2 linked regions of the Metallumcola ferriviriculae genome follow. The protein of the gene in region 2 interacts with the protein of the main gene of each other region in a pairwise test. Links are inferred from orthologs where the notes say so. Each region holds a gene or a part of one and is shown on either strand. Other genes may lie near its edges.

Evidence for each region.
Region 1: the proteins of MFMK1_RS16185 (region 2) and rplL interact in binary tests that used the Escherichia coli proteins (3 or more experiments, as listed by UniProt). The link is inferred for Metallumcola ferriviriculae from one-to-one orthologs.

What each region holds. Positions count from the first base shown.
Region 1 is NZ_CP121694.1:125,683-128,370, forward strand. It holds rplL (50S ribosomal protein L7/L12), read right to left. Parts: upstream 1,687-2,688; coding sequence 1,315-1,686; downstream 1-1,314. Other genes in the region: rpoB (DNA-directed RNA polymerase subunit beta), read right to left, coding at 1-996; rplJ (50S ribosomal protein L10), read right to left, coding at 1,725-2,255; rplA (50S ribosomal protein L1), read right to left, coding at 2,499-2,688. UniProt on the Escherichia coli protein: The binding site for several of the GTPase factors involved in protein synthesis (IF-2, EF-Tu, EF-G and RF3). Is thus essential for accurate translation.
Region 2 is NZ_CP121694.1:3,276,684-3,281,250, reverse strand. What follows is about bases 1-3,959. They hold MFMK1_RS16185 (DNA polymerase III subunit alpha), read left to right. Parts: upstream 1-312; coding sequence 313-3,759; downstream 3,760-3,959. Other genes in these bases: MFMK1_RS16180 (phosphatidylglycerophosphatase A family protein), read left to right, coding at 3,852-3,959; MFMK1_RS16190 (YtrH family sporulation protein), read right to left, coding at 1-145. Also shown: more of MFMK1_RS16180, read left to right, coding at 3,960-4,355. UniProt on the Escherichia coli protein: DNA polymerase III is a complex, multichain enzyme responsible for most of the replicative synthesis in bacteria. This DNA polymerase also exhibits 3' to 5' exonuclease activity. The alpha chain is the DNA polymerase catalytic subunit.

The DNA of each region.
Region 1 (2,688 bases), 3.2 Mb from region 2 along the record:
AAGCTCACCCACGGAACGCAACCTACGGTTCCCCAAGTGGTCGATGTCATCACGGCGCGCTTTTCCATCCATCAATTTCAGGAAATAGCGAATAGCTGCTATTATGTCATTACGGGTAATATGTTTTTCGGAACCTTTTAACGCTTCCGGAGGAAGTTCATTCTTTAATTTTTTATTCATTTTATAGCGCCCGACATTACCAAGATCATACCTTTTGGCATCAAAGAAAAGTGTTTCTAATAATGAGCGGGCACTGTCTACGGTGGGCGGCTCGCCCGGACGCAAACGCTTGTATATTTCAATCAACGCTTCATCTTCACTGTCAGTGTTGTCTTTTTCCAATGTCAGTTGAATACGCTCATCTTGCTGAAACAGTTCCAAAACTTTACTATTACTGCCCCAGCCCAAAGCGCGCACCAGAACCGTAGCGGGAAGCTTTCTAGTGCGATCCACCCTGACATAAATATAGTTATTGACATCGCTTTCGAATTCCAACCAAGCACCGCGGTTGGGAATCATTGTAGCACCAAAAAGTTTTATGCCGCTAGAGTCAATACTTTCTTTGTAGTAAACTCCGGGGGATCGAACCAGCTGACTGACAATAACCCTTTCAGCACCATTTATAATGAACGTTCCCTTGTCAGTCATGAGCGGGAAATCACCCATAAAGACTTCCTGTTCCTTCACCTCACCGGTTTCCTTATTAATCAACCTTACTTTCACGCGTAACGGTGCGGCGTACGTGACATCCCGTTCTTTACACTCTTCCACCTCGTATTTTGGATTACCCAGGTTATAATCGATAAATTCCAACACAAGGTTTCCCGTAAAGTCTTGGATAGGTGAGATGTCACGAAACATCTCTTTTAGACCCTCATTTAAAAACCACTCATAAGAATTCCTTTGAATCTCGATCAGGTTGGGCATATCCAAAACTTCTTCAATCTTGGCAAAGGTCCACCGTTCCCTGCTCCCTACCTTTACAGGATAGGCCATTAACACATCACCCCCGTTTAAATATGTAGCAAAACAGCAGCACAATTAATAAATATACCCTGCTGCTATAAATACAGTAAAAGTGCTAAAAGCAAGGTTCTAATATCAAACCTCGCTTCTTCAAAATTATGGCAACAAAACTCCACTTGTATAGGCTTTCCTGAAAATACGTGAAATATTCCATTATACATGTAAATTTTACCTTAAGAGATAGTATTTTTTAAGACTAAACGCCATTTTAATATGGTAGCATAAGCGGGGGTCACTGTCAAGAACAAAAATTTAGCCGACCCATTAGGATCGGCTAAATTGCTAAATCTACTTCATTTCTACGGAAGCGCCAGCTTCTTCAAGCTTGGACTTAACTGCTTCTGCATCTTCTTTACTAGCCTTTTCTTTAACTGCCTTGGGCGCTTCGTCAACAAGTGCTTTAGCTTCTTTCAAGCCAAGACCGGTGATCTCGCGAACAACCTTGATAACGTTGATTTTCTTATCGCCAGGGCCCGTAAGAATTACATCAAATTCTGTTTGTTCTTCTTGAGCTGCCTCAGCAGCAGGGGCAGCAGCAACTGCAGCCACCGGGGCGGCAGCGCTTACACCAAACTCTTCTTCAAAAGCCTTAACTAATTCAGCAAGTTCCAATACGGTCATTTCTTTTACGGAATCTAGAATTTCTTGTACTTTAGACATTTTATTTCCTCCTCTTAATTTATAAGTATTGGGCGGCTCTATGCCGTTTGTTCTTTTTCTTTACGAACAGCTTCCAGTACATAGGCCAGATTACGAATAGACCCTTGTAATACATTGGCCAATCCTGCCATGGGTGCCTGCATCCCTCGTACAACCTGGGCCAGCAATTCCTCGCGCGAAGGCAGGTCTGCCAGCGCTTTAACTTCCTCAACACCAATGACCTTGCCCTCTAAAATACCTGCCTTGATCTCCAGTTGTTTATGATCCTTAGCGAATTTAGAGAGCACCTTAGCCGGAGATACAGCATCTTCCACGCCAAAAGCGATCGCTGTAGGTCCTTCAAGGTAAGGATTCAATCCCCCCAGGCCTAAATCTTGGGCAGCAATTGTAACTAAAGTATTTTTCAATACTTTATATTCTACATTGGCCTCCCTCAGCTTGGCACGGAGTTCTGTCATTTCAGCCACATTCAATCCCCGGTAATCCGTAAGCACTGCACCCCGGACTTTATCCAGCTTTGCCTTAATTTCCTCAACAACTTGAACTTTCTGCTGACGTTGCTTGTTCAAGCATTACACCCCCCCTCAATTTGAGGTCTAGTTCAATATCCTACTTTAGAAATCACGCCAAAATTAAAATAGCCCCCGAGACATACGAGGGCAATAAAGCATAAAGGATAAACTCCCTTATCATTTTATTAACCTCGGTAGGCGGAAAATCATTATACCTTTCGGTACCTACTGTCTGCGGTCCAATATACTGTTTTAGTAATTAGCGTACCTATACTAACATATTGTAGCAGCAATCGTCAATTACTTAGCAACAGCTTTTTGTGGACTAACTTTAACTCCCGGGCCCATGGTGGCAGACACTGTAATACTGCGTAAGTATTGACCCTTAGTCGCAGCTGGACGAGCCTTTGCCAACACATCCAAAAAGGCCTTAAAATTTTCTTGAAGCTTTGCCGCATCGAAAGAAGCTTTGCCAATAGGAACATGTATG
Region 2 (4,567 bases):
TGATTTCGTAGGCTAATTTAGCCATGGTTCGTAATGGCGGACCGCCGGCTAGTACGGCGGCAAGCGCACCCACTAGTGAGGCGCCCAGCTCTACGCCCAGTGAAGTGAAAAGTATTAGCAGCATTTTTTGGCTAAAGCTGTCCATTAAGGCACCTCCTCTGTGTTGTCATATAAATACTTATTAGTAGTCAGCTCAGGCTATGCCGACATTTTTGGAAGGTCAAATTTATTATAAAAGCAGGGTTAGCAACAGTAAGTCTTGAATTTAGAAGTCTAACGAACATAATGCAACGATGATGAGGAGGAACGGAGTTGGCTGTTACCGGCAATTTTACTGGGGAGACTGACCGATACAATAAATTTGTGCATCTGCATGTTCATTCGGAATATAGCCTGTTAGACGGAGCAGCTAGGTTGGAGAACTTAGTTACCCGAGCTAAAGAGTTAGGAATGGATGCCTTGGCGTTAACCGACCATGGCGTTATGTATGGTGTGGTCGAATTTTACAAGTTGGCCCGCAAGTACGGTATCAAACCCATTATCGGTTGTGAAGTATATTTGGCCAGGCGGGGTCGATTTGATCGAGAAGCGAATAAGGATGATTCTCCATACCACTTGGTACTATTGGCGGAAAATGCCACTGGCTATAAAAACTTGATGGCATTGGTTTCCAAAGCATACATTGAAGGGTTTTACTACAAACCAAGGGTTGATAAAGAGCTGCTGAGGGAATATAACCAAGGATTGATAGCAATGTCTGCTTGCTTGGCAGGGGAGATACCTGCTGCGGTACTGGATAGCCGTATTGACGACGCTCGGCTAATAGCACTTGAAATGAGTGAAATATTCGGTAAGAATAACTTTTATTTGGAAATTCAGGATCACGGGCTAAAAGGACAGGCAGATGTAACGCGGCATTTGGTAAATTTGTCTAGGGGGACAGGGATTCCCTTAGTGGCTACCAACGATGTTCACTATGTTATGCCTGATGATACTAAAACCCATGAAATTCTTTTGTGTATCCAGACAGGAAAAACCCTGGCAGATCCCAACCGGATGGATTTTGGTTCCGGTGAGTTTTACTTAAAAGACCGCAGTGAGATGGAGATGCTTTTCGGGGAATACCCTGAGGCGTTGGATAATACACTTAATATTGCTGAACGATGCCAGGTGGACTTTGATTTTGGTTCTCTCCACCTCCCATACTATGAAGTACCTGAAGAATATAACCTGGACAGCTATCTGAGTAAATTATGCCGTGAAGGCCTCAGCAGGCGTTATGAAAAGGTGACTGAACAACACGACCAACGACTGGAGTATGAACTGAGAATTATAAACAAGATGGATTACCCCGGTTATTTTTTGATAGTATGGGATCTTGTCAACTTTGCCAGGAGTAAGGGCATCCTTGTCGGGCCGGGTCGGGGGTCCGCCGCAGGAAGCTTGGTGGCCTATTGTCTTGGAATTACTGATATAGACCCGTTGAAATACGGGTTGTTGTTTGAGCGGTTTCTTAACCCCGAACGAGTGAGTATGCCGGATGTGGACATTGATTTCTGCTTCGAACGGAGGGGTGAAGTTATTGATTATGTGGCCCAGAAATATGGCAGTGACCATGTTGCCCAAATTATTACCTTTGGTACGATGGCCGCTAAGGCTGCCATTCGCGATGTCGGCAGGGTACTGGGTTTTTCTCCGGGGGAAGTTGACAAAATAGCCAAGCTGGTGCCAAACGAACTGGGTATAACTATTACCAGGGCTTTAAAAGTAAGTGACATTCTGCGGGAACGATACGAAACAGAGGATAAGACCAGGGAATTAATAGATATGGCCAAGGCAATTGAGGGAATGCCGCGGCATGCGTCAACCCATGCCGCGGGTGTTGTGATAGCTAAAGAGAAATTGACTAATTATGTACCGCTGCAGACTACCAGCGACAAGATTGTCACCACCCAGTTTCCCATGAGTACTGTTGAAGAATTGGGACTGTTAAAGATGGATATTTTAGGGTTACGTACCCTTACGGTCATGAATCATACCCTGCGTTTAATACGGGAAAGCAGTGGTACGGAAGTATATTTAAAGGAGATACCATTGGATGACCCGGCAGTTTTTGAAATGCTTTCCCAGGGAGACACCATCGGCGTATTCCAATTAGAAAGTTCAGGTATGCGCGGCATCCTTAAAAACCTCAAACCGGAACAGTTTCCTGATATTATCGCCTTGGTTGCCTTGTATCGCCCGGGTCCGCTAGGCAGTGGTATGGTGGAGGATTTTATAAACCGCAAGCATGGAAATACAGAGGCAAGTTACCTACACCCATCCTTGGAAAATATCTTAAAGGAAACTTACGGTGTAATATTGTATCAAGAACAGGTGATGCAAATTGCCAGTACCTTAGCCGGTTTTACTTTAGGTGAAGCGGACCTGCTGCGCAGGGCCATGGGAAAGAAAAAACCTGAGGTAATTATGGGGTTACGGGATAAATTTCTCAAGGGTGCTGACAAAAACGACATTAGTTCGGTAATTGCAGGGAAAATATTTGATTTGATGGAATACTTTGCCGGGTACGGATTTAATAAATCTCACTCCGCCGCTTATGCTTTGGTGGCGTATCAGACGGCATATTTTAAGGCTAATTATCCAGTTGAATTTATGTCTGCTCTTCTAACAAGTATTATGAATAATACTGACAAAGTTCCTTTATATATTGATGAATGCCGCAAGATGGACATTAAAATATTACCTCCGGATGTTAACGAGAGCAGAATGGATTTTACCGTAGTGGGTGAGAAGATCCGGTTTGGGCTAGCTGCTGTAAAGAATGTCGGCCGGGGGGCAATAGCATCAATTATCGACGCTCGGGAACAGAATGGCAGTTTCAAATCGTTAACGGACTTTTGTCAGCGAATAGACCTGAGGCAGGTCAACCGAAGGGTGATAGAAAGTTTAGTTAAGTGCGGTGCTTTTGGCTCACTGGGTTTAAACCGGGCGCAGCTTCTGGCAGTTTTAGACCAATCTCTAGATTCCGCCCAAGCTTACCAGCGGGACCGTGCCCAGGGGCAGGTTTCTCTTCTGGATCTTGTCGGTGAGGGAGATAGGGGAGATTGTATTTCCGAACGGATACCCGATCTACCTGAATTTGGTCCAAGAGAATTATTGGGGATGGAAAAAGAGATGCTGGGCTTTTATGTCAGCGGTCATCCGGTGGCTTCGTATGCAGAACAAATTAAAGCGCAGACTTCTTATGAAATCGCAAAACTACCGCTGGTAGAGGACGGCACCCGGGTCAACCTGGGTGGGATTATTACCTATGTCAGGCGTGCTATTACCAGGAAAGGGGAGGCCATGGCCTATATTACATTGGAAGATACGGGCGGCATGGTTGAAGCTTTGGTCTTTCCGCGAACATATTCCCAACTAAATACCTTGCTTGAGGAGGATCGGGTGGTAATTATGTCAGGAAGGTTAGCTAAAAGTGAAGATGAACTAAAGATATTTGTGGATGGGATTCAATGGCTGCCTGAACCCGGCACCGATAAGCTGTATTTAAAAATATTAGACCGAACACATTCTATGGACAGGATCAAAGGCTTTTTGCAGCAATTCCCTGGGGAAACACCTGTTTATCTATATTTCCCTGATAACGGACGTTGTATCATGACTGACAGAGGACATTGGGTAAGCCCGCAAGAGGAATTAATAAACGGATTGAAGGGTATCTGCGGTAATGAATGTGTTAAGTTGGTAAATGGCTAGCACGGATACACTGTTTTAGGCATAACAATATACTAACTTAGATGATCAGTAGCTCATGTAGCTGCTGATTCATTTTTTTAGGGGGGTATACAGTGAAAAAAGCGACTAATTTGTTAGCTAGCCGAGGGGTTTACCTGTATCAAATCGGCGATATCGTTTTTCACCTGCAGCAGCCTTATTTATCTTCTCTTACTAAGGATCAATGCCTTGAAGCGGTGGAAAAGGTATTGGAAAAACGAGAAGTACAATACGCCATTTTTACCGGCGTTGCTTTGGATGTATTGGCCGAGCAGGGGGCCTTACCCCAACCCCTTCAAGATATAGTTTCTCGGGATGAACCACTTTACGGTTTGGATGAGGTGTTGGCTATGGGTATTACCAATATTTATGGTACCATCGGCATTACCAGTTTCGGCTATTTGGATAAGGAAAAGACCGGGGTTATCGGGCAGTTAAATGATAACAAAAAAAATAAAGTGAATACTTTTTTAGATGACCTGATAGCTGGTATCGCTGCTGCCGCATCGGCTAAATTGGCCCATGGTGCAAAAAACAATCAAAGGGAAAAGGGCAGTAAAGATATAGATAGCGAATAAGAGAGCTTCCTAAATAATCATTTCTGCCGACTTAAAGGCAGATTTTTTTTGTACCAGTTTAGCCAGAAAGTATAAGTTCTGGCAAGTTCCCATCCACTCAGGAGCACAAGTGCGACTAAGCCAGCAAGCTGGCTTAGTCTTATGGAAGACAAGCTATCACTTAATAATATGCCTTCGGCAGGTGAAAAATAGGTTTAAGCAGGATGTTAGAC